Regions from separate parts of the Pseudoalteromonas sp. SR44-5 genome, predicted to be linked through region 1. Evidence: predicted binding sites of a transcription regulator. Region 1 holds the regulator's gene; each other region holds the start of a gene.
What was found. The regulator sigma-54, encoded in region 1, starts transcription at its own class of promoters, with help from an activator protein. The targets are predictions, from matches to a motif close to GTTGGCACGNNNNTNGNNT.

Region 1 (3,218 bases):
ATTAACTGTTTATCAAAACCTGATGGCTATTTTAGAAACTCGTAAAGAGCTGAATAAACAAGCCAGAGAAGAAGCGCTCGACAGCTTACTTGATGAGTTTAGCATTCAACATATCCGCGACAGCCAAGGTATGGCATTATCTGGCGGTGAACGTCGTCGAGTTGAAATTGCACGCGCTTTAGCCGCAAACCCAAAATTTATCTTACTTGATGAGCCTTTTGCTGGCGTTGATCCTATTTCAGTGTTAGATATAAAGAAGATTATTGAACACCTTAAAAACCGTGGTATTGGCGTGCTTATTACCGACCACAATGTACGAGAAACCCTTGATGTTTGTGAAAAAGCCTACATAGTTTCTCATGGGGAGTTAATTGCATCAGGTACCCCTGAGCATGTACTCGCCGACCAAACAGTCCGCGATGTTTACCTGGGCGAGCAATTTAGGCTATAAAGCCACGCTCGGCTAAGTATCTGCTAGACTTAACGATGATAACAATAAAAGGATTGTTAGAGATACATGAGGCAATCACTCCAGCTGCGCATGGGCCAGCAACTTACAATGACACCACAGCTGCAACAAGCAATTCGCTTATTGCAACTCAGTACATTGGATCTCCAGCAAGAAATTCAAGAAGCGCTCGACAGCAATCCATTGTTAGAGCTAGAAGAACATGAATATTCAGACGACACGGCTGGTAAAAACGAACAAAAACAAGATAACGATGACTTAACCGTTAGCGCATCAGCAGACGACAAGCCAAGCGAATATGAACAAGAAAGTAGCGAAGCATTAAGTAAAGAGACCTTAAGTGACGAAATGGCTATGGACGTCACCTGGGACGAATACATGAGTGCTGCGCCAAATACGTCATCTGGGCCAATGCCTGAAGATGAGTCAATTTATCAAGGTGCCTCAACTGAAACCTTGCACGAATATCTAATGTGGCAATTACAACTCACACCTTTTAGTCCAACCGATGAAGCCATTGCCATTGCGATTGTTGAAGCCGTTGACGATTCAGGTATTTTAACCTTGAGCTGCGAAGACATCGCAGAAAGCTTAAATCAAGGTAATAACGAAGAAGAAATCGAACTCGACGAAGTGCAAGCAGTGTTAAAACGCATTCAGTTGTTTGACCCTGTTGGTATTGCTGCGCGCAGCCTACAAGAATGTTTATGTATTCAATTAAATCAATTTGATCCTGCAACTCCTTGGATTAGCGAGACAAAAATGATTTTAACTGATCATATCGATTTATTAGCTAGTCGTGACTATCGCACTTTGATGAAAAAGACTAAGCTTAAAGAAGATGAACTAAAAGAAGTAATGACACTGATCCACAGCCTTAACCCAAAGCCTGCGGATACCATAGTACGCGAAGAATCAGAGTATGTTATTCCTGACGTTTCGGTGAAAAAAATTAAAGGTCGCTGGGTGGTTGAACTCAATCCAGACAGCATGCCAAAAATTAGAGTGAACAGCCAATATGCGGCGATGTCACGCTCTGTAAAATCAAGCACTGACAGCCAATTTATACGCTCGCATTTGCAAGAAGCTAAATGGTTTATTAAAAGCCTAGAAAGTCGTAACGAGACGTTACTCAAAGTAACCAACTGCATTGTTAAACAGCAGCAAGGATTCTTTGAGCATGGCCCTGAGGCCATGCGCCCTATGGTACTAAACGACGTTGCCGAAATGGTTGAGATGCACGAATCAACAATTTCTCGTGTAACCACCCAAAAATACATGCATACCCCTCGTGGTATATTTGAGTTAAAATATTTTTTCTCGAGCCATGTAAGTACTGAGAACGGCGGCGAATGCTCATCGACAGCCATTCGAGCATTGATCAGAAAATTGATCAGTGCAGAAAACTCAGCGAAACCATTGAGTGATAGTAAAATTGCAGATATATTGGCAGAGCAAGGTATCAAAGTAGCTAGACGGACTATTGCAAAATACCGCGAGTCACTGGCTATTCCACCGTCAAATCAACGTAAAAGTTTGATTTAAGGCGTAAAATCACAAGAGGAAAATGCTTATGCAACTAAATTTAACTGGTCGTCATGTAGAAATTACTGATTCATTAAGAGACTATGTAAACAATAAGTTTGCCAAGCTTGAAAGGCATTTTGATCATATCAATAATGTCCATGTCATTCTTGATGTAGAAAAGCTAAGCCAAAAAGCAGAAGCCACATTACATGTCAGTGGCGCTGAATTATTTGCCTCAACTGAGCACCAAGACATGTATGCAGCCATTGACGGACTAATCGACAAACTTGACCGTCAGGTAATTAAACACAAAGAGAAGCACGCTCGACACTAACACTATGAAATTAAGCTCACTTATTTGCCAGGACTGCAGTAAAGCTGCGGTCCTTTTTAATAGCAAAAAACGGATCATTGAATTTATCAGCCAATTGGCTCATGAACAACTTCCTCAGCTATCACAACAAGAAATCCTCAACGCACTACTGTCGAGAGAAAAACTAGGTAGTACGGGTATTGGTCGTGGTATTGCTATTCCTCATGGCCGTATGAGTGGTGTTGAAAACCCGCTAGCAATAATTATAGTGAGTGAATCACCGATTGATTTTGATGCGATAGATAATCGCCCAGTTGATATATTTGTAGCTCTCATCGTGCCAGATGGTGATAGCCAACTTCATTTGAAGACGTTAGCCACAATTGCTGATAAACTCAACGACAAAGATTTTTGTAAACAACTACGTAGCGCAAAAACAGACCAAGATTTGTATCACGTAATTGCTGCGCAATCGTAGCCAAATGAAGGAGAATTTACATGGAGTTAATCATCATCAGTGGGCGTTCTGGCTCAGGTAAATCTGTTGCTCTGCGTGTAGTAGAAGATCTTGGCTATTATTGTGTAGATAATATTCCGGTAAACTTATTACCTTCATTAGTGCGCAGTGTCTCTGATAATTATGACAAAATTGCCGTCAGTATTGATGTCCGTAATTTACCGAAAGAGCAGGAAGAATTTAACGATATTCTTGAATACTTGCCTGGTTTTGCAAATCCGACGCTATTTTATTTAGACAGTGATGATCAAACCCTGATCAAACGTTTTTCTGAAACTCGCCGCTTACACCCATTATCTTTGGACTCTTTGCCACTGGATTTAGCTATCAAGCAAGAAAAAGTATTACTTGATGTATTAACTACTCGCGCTGACTTTATACTTGATACCACT
Region 2 (3,218 bases), on a different contig from region 1:
GGAATATTTAGAAACCGAAAACTTTCATGCCGAAAACGTCGAGATGCTTATTTTAGACGAAGCAGACCGCATGTTAGACATGGGCTTTCGTAAAGAAATGATGCGTATTTGTGAAGAAGCAAAAAATCGTCGTCAGTGCTTTTTATTCTCAGCCACTCTTGAAGGCGATAGCGTTGAACGATTTGCAGAGCAAATTTTAAAAGATCCAGCCCTATTAGAAGCTGAATCTTCACGTAAAGAAAAAGCTAAAATCCACCAATGGGTACACATTGCTGATGATTACAACCATAAATTAGCAATGTTGGTTGAAATACTAAACAGTGAAGACTTAAGCAAAGCTATTGTGTTTGTTAAAACCCGTGATCGCCTAGAAACATTAGTCGGCGAGCTGACCAATGCTGGGGTTCGCGCAGCCTGGTTACGTGGCGAGATGCCACAAGACAAACGCATGAAGGCAATGGAAAATTTCCACAGTGGCCGTACAAGAATATTAGTTGCGACTGATGTTGCCGCCCGCGGTATTGATGTGGCTGATATTAGTCATGTGATCAACTTTGATATGCCACGCACAGCAGACGTGTATGTTCACCGTATTGGCCGCACTGCTCGCGCAGGTAAGAAAGGCATTGCAATTTCGTTAGTAGAAGCCCATGACATTGCAGTATTAGCAAAAATTGAACGCTACATTGAGCTGCGCCTTAAACGCCGTGTTGTTAAAGGATTTGAGCCGCGTCATAAAGAAGCTAAAGCGCCAATCAAAAAACATAAAGATCCGGTAAAAATCAAAGCCCGTAAAAAGGCCAAAGCAAAAGCTAAGAAAAAGAAATAATTCATCTGCTTTGACGCTACATAAAAAGCCGAGACTTATCATAGTCTCGGCTTGTTACATTCAGTTTTACCTACTCGCAGTAAGTTATTAAACCCTCTCATAGCAGTCATGCAAATTAATTATCTTGTGCTCCCCATTTAGCTTGCTCATTACAAGCTTGCAGCTACGACCATCACTTAACAAAAAATATATTGCATCGCTATAGCTGCACTAAACAACAACTACAAATCTAAATTAGTTAGCTAATCGCCGTACTTTTTACTCAGTTGAATGTAAAAAATTCCAAAAACATTACCCCAACTTAAAATATCCCTTCAATTTCAATGCGTTAAAGTTGGAATAAATATTGTAACAGTAAGCTTACTATTCACTAAACACATACAATAGATGTTATGAGGGAAATCATGGACCGCTTCAAATTAACTGTATCATTGGTATCACTTTGCTGTGTATTTTTACTCGCCTGCGCAACGCAAGTCAGTGCAGCCACTAGTACAATTATGATCAGCAGCGTTTCTCCTCAACCAACACTACAGCAGACTATAATTCATAAACTGCGTAGCAATCCAAACCTAAACCTCTCGCAACTGCGAGTACACGTTGATGGCAACAAAGTAGCCATTTATGGTCTAACCGAAACCGGCTTTGAACGCGCACTGGCACAAAAGTTTTTAGAAAACACCCAAGGTGTGGCAATTATTGAAAATAAAATGCAGGTGAGAGATTGAAGAGTTTAAAGCTGCTAGGCTAAAGATTAAAGAGTTAAAGCAACTGATTTTCTGGTGATTCAACTTAGGTTTACTTAAAACACAGAAAACGCAAATCTCCAAAACATGACTTACAAAGTAAAATCCCAGCTAAACGCATACTTATGGTTTAGCTGGGATTTATCTGTAATAAAATTAGAAATTGCGTATTTCTACCGTTGAATTATTAAACTCAAATTTATTAATTTTGCCGCATTGAGCAACATGATTAGTACTAGCATAAGGGGTGTTTACTTGCGCGATATTACCCTCCCAGCCCTGACCATTTTTAATAAACGCTTTTACCTCAAACCATCCATTAACCGCTTTGCTGCAATCCATATCAACATCAAGCAGCCAGTAATGTTCCCCCCAAATATTCAGTGGTGTAACACCAAAGCCATCATTAGCAACGGTTTTTTCTGCTCCCCAAGTTGCTGGCCAAATATTAGTTGTCCAATCGGTTGCGGTCCCTTGCGCCTCACTACTTTGGCCCGTTTCAATACCATACCAATCTAGGTAATTATCGTTTGCTTTCCAAGGACTGGTAGTGGCACTTTGCAAATTATTATGGCGAATTGGCATAGCACATTCAAAGTTGCTTGTTTGGCAGTTACGCCCAAGATTTGTGTTCGCATAAACATGGTCAATCCCGCCGCGAATAAACATATCTTGGCCAGTTTGCGTTTGTGCGTTAATAAATATCACAGTTCGCTGCCAATCACTCTGAGGATCAGGGGTTGAATTAGTGGTTAGCTTGGCATTTTTATGAATAGCCATTGCATCCCACGCGGCTACATTTAAGTTTATAGTGCCATTTGCATTAACAGTAATAACTTCACCAGTACAACTTGTTGCATCATTAGTCAGCGCTCCTTTTAGCACGTTACAGTATTGCCCTGGAGCCATATCTGTTTGCACGGTAGTATTGAGTGTTGAGCCTTCTTTATTAATGGCAACATGACCTGAACTTCCTCTACCAAAGGCTATTTGATTGTTAGTATTATCCCACCAATTGGTTGTTGCCCAGTTATCAGCTGTATTATTTCTAAAATCTACGCCACCTGCAATGTATGCCCAACGATGCTCACATTGCCAATTACTCGCAAAGCATTCTAAATTACCGTTGTTATGCACAGGTACGCTTGGACCACCAGCATCTGTGTCACCATGATAGTCGTAACTAGACATTACTTTTGGATAACCATACGGGTAAGCCAACATAAATACGTTTGCTAAGTCGTACAAGCGGCCATCTTCAAAGGTAATTACATTACCGGCACCACCATGACCGCGTTGATTATCATGATTATCTACAAATACTACAGCTGATGCACTTGGCATAAACCCCCACCCTTCACCAAAATTACTTAACCATGCGAGCGAGCCATTTCTAAAGGTATTGCCAAGTTCAGTGCTGTATTTAAATTCCGTAACTAAACCTGACGCTAAATACTCAGAGGCACCAACAGCCTCGCCACCTTGATCAATTACTTCTTGAAAGACCACTGGCGAGCCATTCACTTTCGCCATTAAACTTTGAATATCACTGGCTGCAACATGTTTAGAGGCATCAAACCGAAACCCCTTAACACCAATGGCTTGTAATTCATTAATGTAAGCCGCTAATGTGTTTTGGACAT
Region 3 (3,218 bases), on a different contig from region 1:
CGCCGAGTTATCGTGTTGGCTGGTTGATTGCCGGAAAGTTTGCTGCCAAAGCGCGTCGCTATAAGCGTGCATTGAGTTGTTCTACTTCATTGATCAATCAATGGACGTTATATGAATTTATAGTTAGTGGTGATTATGATCGTAATATAAAACTACTGCGACAGCGTCTACGTTCTAATAAAGAACGAATGATCTGGTGTTTACAACAGGCCTTTCCGAGTACCGCTAGGATCAGCGATCCGCAAGGCGGATGTGTGATCTGGATTGATTTAGGTGCGGCTTACGATAGTGTAAAACTATTTCAACTGGCATTAGAAAGTGGCATTAGCATTACTCCTGGCTATATTTTTTCAGCCACTAATAAATATCGCAGTTGTATTCGATTAAGTTATGGTTTGCCATGGGGTGAAAAAATTGAACAAGCTATTATAAAGCTAGGTGAGTTAGTGCATTTAGCGAAGAAATAGCATGGCATAAAAAAGCAGCACCTTTAAAAAAGAGTGCTGCTAAAGGGATATCAAACTTTTAGCGTTTAGAACCTGAGTTCAAGTTAGTTATTTTGTTTATAACTAAATAATTGGTAGTCTTTCAATTCTGGAACTAGTTTAACTAATTGTTGCTCTTGATCAGCAATGGTTGAAAAATTACCGCACAGTGCATCAGCGCGTTTTTCAAGTTGGTTAGCTTGTTGCTCAACTTTGGCTTCAATTTCAGCTCCCATATTTTCCATGCGTTGTTCAAAGGCTTGCATATCGCCACCAGAGCCCATTAGTTCTGAACCTACAGCCATTAAAATACTACCCATCGATTGCATCATCGCAGCTTGTACAGCGCTTTCTATTTGCTCATCAAATTGGCTTTCAAAGTTTTCGCCAAATTGGCTAAAGCTTTGTTGGCCCATTACAAAAGCGCCTTGTTGGTAAAAGGTGTTTTGTACTTCTACCTGAATATCAGCCATTAATTCATTAATGCTATCTAGGCCATCGATATTAAATGCATTGGCGACTTCTTCAATGGCGACCCCGGCAATTTTAACGCCTTCAAGAGCAATGTTCGCGACTTCTGGTAATTGGCTACGCAGACTGTCTGAATAATTACTGATAGCTTGGTGTTGTTGACTGTTGAGTGTCAAAGTTTGGCCATCAATCATTAACTCGCCACTATTTATAAAAGTCATAGTGTGGTTATCAGCTGTAAAAATTTCTAATTCATTTGGCTTAATACGCACATCATTTTTAAATTCAACGTCACATGTGTCGCCGCTAAAAGAAATATTCGTCTCATTGTCATTGTGTGCCATTGCCCCTGTGGCAATGAATAAAGAACTTATTAATAGTAATTTTTTCATTTTTATTTCCTGCTAATTTGTTGATTATGACCAGTACGCATTTAACGTATTTAATACTTATCAAGTTTAATGCCAATAATTATTGGCATTTAAAAACAATGAGTTAATTGTTTTTTTCCCTTTTTTAATTACATTTAAATGTTATAAAAAAGCCATTTTTTAGTCATTTTGACTAATTTACATTAATACATAAAAGATACTTATCGTTTCGATAAAAAACTCTCACTTTCCAGAACTCAAATTTAGCGCTATTTATTCACAATATCGACATAACACTATTTTAGAATTGCGTTATGGCTTTATTTTGGTGCTTTTTCATACGGTGAAATAGTGCTGAACATTTTTAATTTACCAATGATAGTGATAAAAAATCCTTAATTGGTCTCAAACACTTTATGGAGTGGGTTGTGGGTAAGACATTTAGTTACGATGCGCTAGATGACGATTTTGTTGAAGACGAGTACGAAATGGTCGGGCGTAATCAACACGACAAGAATAAGCAAAAGGTTAAGAAAAAGTTGGAAGACTACCTTGAGCAAAAACGCTTGCGTAAAAACTTGGGCGATGATGACTTAGATGAGTATTTAAACGACTAAGAGATAATTTAAATAAAGAGGCAATTTGCCTCTTTATTGCTTTTAGAGTTTAGATATTACTGCTTTTAAGGGCTTTGATAATAGCACCTTCGATTTGTTGCGGTTTGGTAAATGGTGCAAAGCGTTTAATTGCCTCGCCGTCGCGGCCAACTAAAAATTTAGTGAAATTCCATTTTATTTTGCGGGTTAAAAATCCAGGTAAGGCTGATTTTAAATGCCTGAATACGGGGTGGGCGTTTTCGCCATTAACATCAATTTTGCTCATCATCACAAAATCAACACCGTAGTTAATTAAACAACCTTGCGCTATTTCTTTTGCGCCGCCAGGCTCTTGTTTGCCGAATTGATTGCACGGAAAACCAATAATTACTAACCCTTGATCAGCGTATTTTGCATGTAATTGTTGTAAACCTTCGTACTGTGGAGTGAAGCCACATTTACTGGCAGTGTTGACAATTAACACAACTTTGCCTGCGAAATCTGAAAAATCAATGCTTTGGCCTTGCAGATTGCTGGCTGAAAGTTGATAGAAGTCGTTCATGTTGCTCTCTTGTTATTGTTGTTTGTTAAATTCTATCCTGAGTTGTGACAGACATACAGCTTAAATTATCATCATATTGCATAGACCATTTTATTTTAACTTGCATGATTAAAGCTTGTGAGTAAATGTTCAATCAATAATCGCACTCTGTACGGCATTAAATCTTTACGTGGATACACTAACCAAGAGGCATTGTCTGTTACCTGAAACTCATCAAGTAAGGTAATTAGTTGCCCGTTTTCAATATACTTATCAACAATATCAGTGGCTAAATGGGCAATGCCCAAGCCTGCTAATGTCGCAGATAATAGTGCGCGCGGATGGTTACTGCGCCAGTTGCCGGCAACTTTTACCTCTTTAATATCGCCGGCAAAATTAAATCGCCAACGTTTCCCCATGGCAATTAAGCAATTATGAGCGGTTAATTGTTGAGGCGTAGTTGGGGTTGGGTGATGTGCTAAATATTCTGGACTGGCAACGAGAGTCATGATTCGCGGGCTAAGTGGTCGTGCAATTAAGTTAGAGTCTTGCATGCGGCCAAAACGGATCGCTAAATCAAAACCTTCTTCAACTAAGTCGACATTACGATTGTTGAAGTCCATATCTACTTCAACCTCAGGGTAGCGTTTTACAAACTCAACAATTTTAGGTGCTACATGACATGCAACAAATTCACCAGCACCAGAAATTCTAATGATCCCTTTGGGTTTACGTTGCTCACCTTGCAGTTGAT
Region 4 (3,218 bases), on a different contig from region 1:
GCTAAATCAGACAAGGAAGTCAGATTATTGGTTGCCGCCTACAATAGCTGCAACTGCAGCCATTTCAGCCGCCTCTTGATGTTGTTGCTCTTCACGATCAATAAGATCCATTGATGAGCTATCTACTAAACCAAGTTCAATTTCACGTAAAGCAACAACCGTTGGTTTATCGTTTTCAGGATCAACCAGTGGCTTTTTACCACCGACCGCGATTTGACGGGCACGACGGGCCGCAACTAAAATTAAATCAAAACGATTACCAATTGCATCTACTGCATCTTCAACAGTTACGCGAGCCATCTTAGCACTCCAAATAAATTTTTAAGCAAAGACGTAGTTTACTGCACCGAGTCAGATTCGCCAATAGCTTGTGGTTAATTTAAACAAATAAAATACTTACTGAACCCAAATTAGGATTTAACGCAGTAAGTCTACGAGTAAATCTTGATGGCGAATAGCTTGGCTTTGTAGCGATAAGCGTTTTGCCAATACGATCGTCTCAATTTCCTTCAGCGCAGTTGCAAAATCATCGTTAACCACGACATAGTCATATTCATTGTAATGAGACGTTTCAGATTGTGCTTTTGCCATGCGACCAGCAATGATTTCTTGTGAATCTTGGCCGCGATTATTTAAGCGCGCTTCAAGCTCAACTTTTGACGGTGGTAGGATAAAAATGGTTTCAACATCAGCGACCAGATCACGAACTTGACGTGCACCTTGCCAATCAATATCTAAAAATACATCAATACCTGCTGCAAGCTGCTCTTCAATTGCTTGCTTTGATGTACCGTAGTAATTATCGAACACTTGCGCCCATTCAAAAAAATCATTCTTTTCAATTAATGATTTGAATTCATCAACATTTACAAAGTGGTAATGCACGCCATTTGCTTCGCCCGGACGAGGCGAGCGAGTAGTATGCGATACAGATACTTTCATATCATTATACTTAGTTAACAATGCATTGATTAAGCTGGATTTACCCGCACCAGATGGTGCCGATAAAATAAATAAGTTTCCGCGAGAGTGTGCCATGGGTTTTTACCTAAAATAAACCGACTAGAGCTGCTAATAAGCTCCGCCTTAATTTTGGTATTGTACTTTATTTAGTGAAGTTTACTCAACTGCCGAAAGTATCCTAGTGAGGTGATTAAATTTTAACGTATTAATAACCGTATTTTTGTTACGGCAATGATGACTGTTTAAAAAACTCCCGCATTTTAACGATTATTTGTACTTAGTTGCATAATGCAAAAATGGTCGTTGCAAGTTGCATCTTTCATCTTCAACTTTATTTTATTTTGTTTTATTTCAATGCTTTATTTTTTGGAATGATGCCTGCATTGGTACAGTTACTTAATGATTGAGGGCTTACTAATGAGATTAACCCATTTAGCCATAGCGTGTTTAGTTTCACTTCCTTGTGCTGTATTTAGCCAGCCATTCGATAATTGCCCTAGTCAGGCATTTTTGATGCAGGATGCAAAGGCACAGCTTTACGGTATAGATTTAGTGTCGGCTAAACCTACGATTTTATCATCGGCTTTGACGTTTGCTAGCGAGGCAAATAATGAAAGTGTGAATGCCGTCGGTTTTAATTACAAAGACCAATACTTATACGGTTTTAGCCGACAATCGCCTAAAAGCGTGGTGCAAATTGGTAGCAACTACGAAATGAAGCGGTTAAATGTTACTGGCCTACCCGATACTAATTTTTATGTAGGTGATATTCAAGTGACTGGTGAGCAAGCAAATCAAAGTGCGATGTATTATGTATATACTCCCAATTTTGGTTTATATGAAATCAATCTAGAGGATGATCTAGATGCCCCCATAACTGCTCGGCTACTACCTGCAACCGACACATGGAACTTAGGTATATTTGATTTTGCATTTCATCCGCAAAGTAACCTGTTATACGCAGTTGAATCAAATGGTGATTTGCATGAAATTAACGTTGCAGAAAATACTACCAAGTTTATTACTCAAGTTGATATTGGTGATGATACGGGCGCATTTGGTGCTGCCTATTTTGATATCAATGGTCAGTTTTATTTTAGTAATAATAAAAGCGGAAAAATTCACAAAGTTGATTTAAGTATTAGTCCTGTTGTTGGTTATACGCCTGTTGCTAATGTGTTTACATCGGGCCCTAAGTCAAGTCAGAACGATGGGGCTCGTTGTGCTATTGCCGAAGTTGAGGTAACAGATAGTTCGATTGATTTTGGTGATGCTCCTCTACCTTATAACACCAGTTTAGAGCAAAGCGGAGCCAGGCATTTATTCGATCCTAACAGCACTGGCAGTAATCTGATTTATTTAGGCGATACAGTCGATGGTGAAAATATCAATACTGATGCCGACTTAATCAATAACCCAGTTGATGCATCAGATGATGGGGTGAGCTTTGTGACGGCAATATCGGCGGGTCAAGATAGCCAAATTATTGTAAACGCCTCTGCGAGTAGCTTTTTATATGCATGGTTTGATTGGGATCAAAATGGCGGCTTTAGTGAAAGTGAGCGCATAATAACTAAATATCAACTTAATCAAGGCGATAACAGTATTTTAATTAATGTACCTAGTAATGTTAAAGCTGGGCAGACATGGGCTCGTTTTAGGGTAACTGATGGCTCGGAAGCTTCGCTTATTACTGCCACTGGCGGTGTTTTAGGTGGTGAGGTGGAAGATTATGAAATAACAACATTTGCTAGTGCTGTATACCCAGGAGAAAACGATTGGGTGACACTTGCTTATGAAGATAAATGGCCTTTTGCAGGTGATTATGATTTTAATGATGTGGTCGTAAATTACCGTACTACTCAGCTCATTGAGGGCACTAATGTTGTTGGTTATAAAATTGATGGCCAGTTAATTGGTGTAGGAGCAACCTATCATAATGGCTTTGCGGTAAGCCTTAAAGAGACGGTAAATAATACAACTTACTCAATTTTAAGTAGAGAAGTCGATGCCGATAACATTCGGTTTGTGATTAATGGCGAACTACAAACAGGCTCATTTTTGGAAGCAAACACAGAGCAGGCTATTTTAATTTTTATGCAAGACACTTGGCTGCATGTGAATAAGCAATCAGGGTGCGAGTATTTTAGAACGGAAAGTAATTGCGACGTCAACAGCAAAGTAACTTTTAGTATGACTATCCCATTAAAAGTCCCTAAAGCGAAAATATTATCCCCCGGAACATTATTAGACCC

Region 2: a site for sigma-54 is predicted at 1,163-1,181, ahead of H5154_RS20915 (BON domain-containing protein). Genes of this name have one in related genera too.
Region 3: a site for sigma-54 is predicted at 1,407-1,425, ahead of H5154_RS04255 (YggN family protein). Genes of this name have one in related genera too.
Region 4: a site for sigma-54 is predicted at 1,329-1,347, ahead of H5154_RS09195 (LruC domain-containing protein). Genes of this name have one in related genera too.

The regions. Positions count from the first base shown of each region.
Region 1 is NZ_JACJDT010000061.1:14,547-17,764, forward strand. Features, by position in the region: gene lptB (LPS export ABC transporter ATP-binding protein) at 1-451, shown strand, start outside; gene H5154_RS21045 (RNA polymerase factor sigma-54) at 518-2,014, shown strand; gene hpf (ribosome hibernation promoting factor) at 2,043-2,330, shown strand; gene ptsN (PTS IIA-like nitrogen regulatory protein PtsN) at 2,335-2,787, shown strand; gene rapZ (RNase adapter RapZ) at 2,808-3,218, shown strand, end outside.
Region 2 is NZ_JACJDT010000060.1:14,334-17,551, reverse strand. Features, by position in the region: gene srmB (ATP-dependent RNA helicase SrmB) at 1-829, shown strand, start outside; gene H5154_RS20915 (BON domain-containing protein) at 1,234-1,557, shown strand; gene H5154_RS20910 (alpha-amylase family protein) at 1,732-3,218, opposite strand, start outside.
Region 3 is NZ_JACJDT010000005.1:76,703-79,920, reverse strand. Features, by position in the region: gene H5154_RS04260 (PLP-dependent aminotransferase family protein) at 1-467, shown strand, start outside; gene H5154_RS04255 (YggN family protein) at 551-1,348, opposite strand; gene H5154_RS04250 (PA3496 family putative envelope integrity protein) at 1,756-1,944, shown strand; gene H5154_RS04245 (glutathione peroxidase) at 1,994-2,485, opposite strand; gene H5154_RS04240 (LysR family transcriptional regulator) at 2,581-3,218, opposite strand, start outside.
Region 4 is NZ_JACJDT010000012.1:86,646-89,863, forward strand. Features, by position in the region: gene rpoZ (DNA-directed RNA polymerase subunit omega) at 25-300, opposite strand; gene gmk (guanylate kinase) at 418-1,038, opposite strand; gene H5154_RS09195 (LruC domain-containing protein) at 1,381-3,218, shown strand, end outside.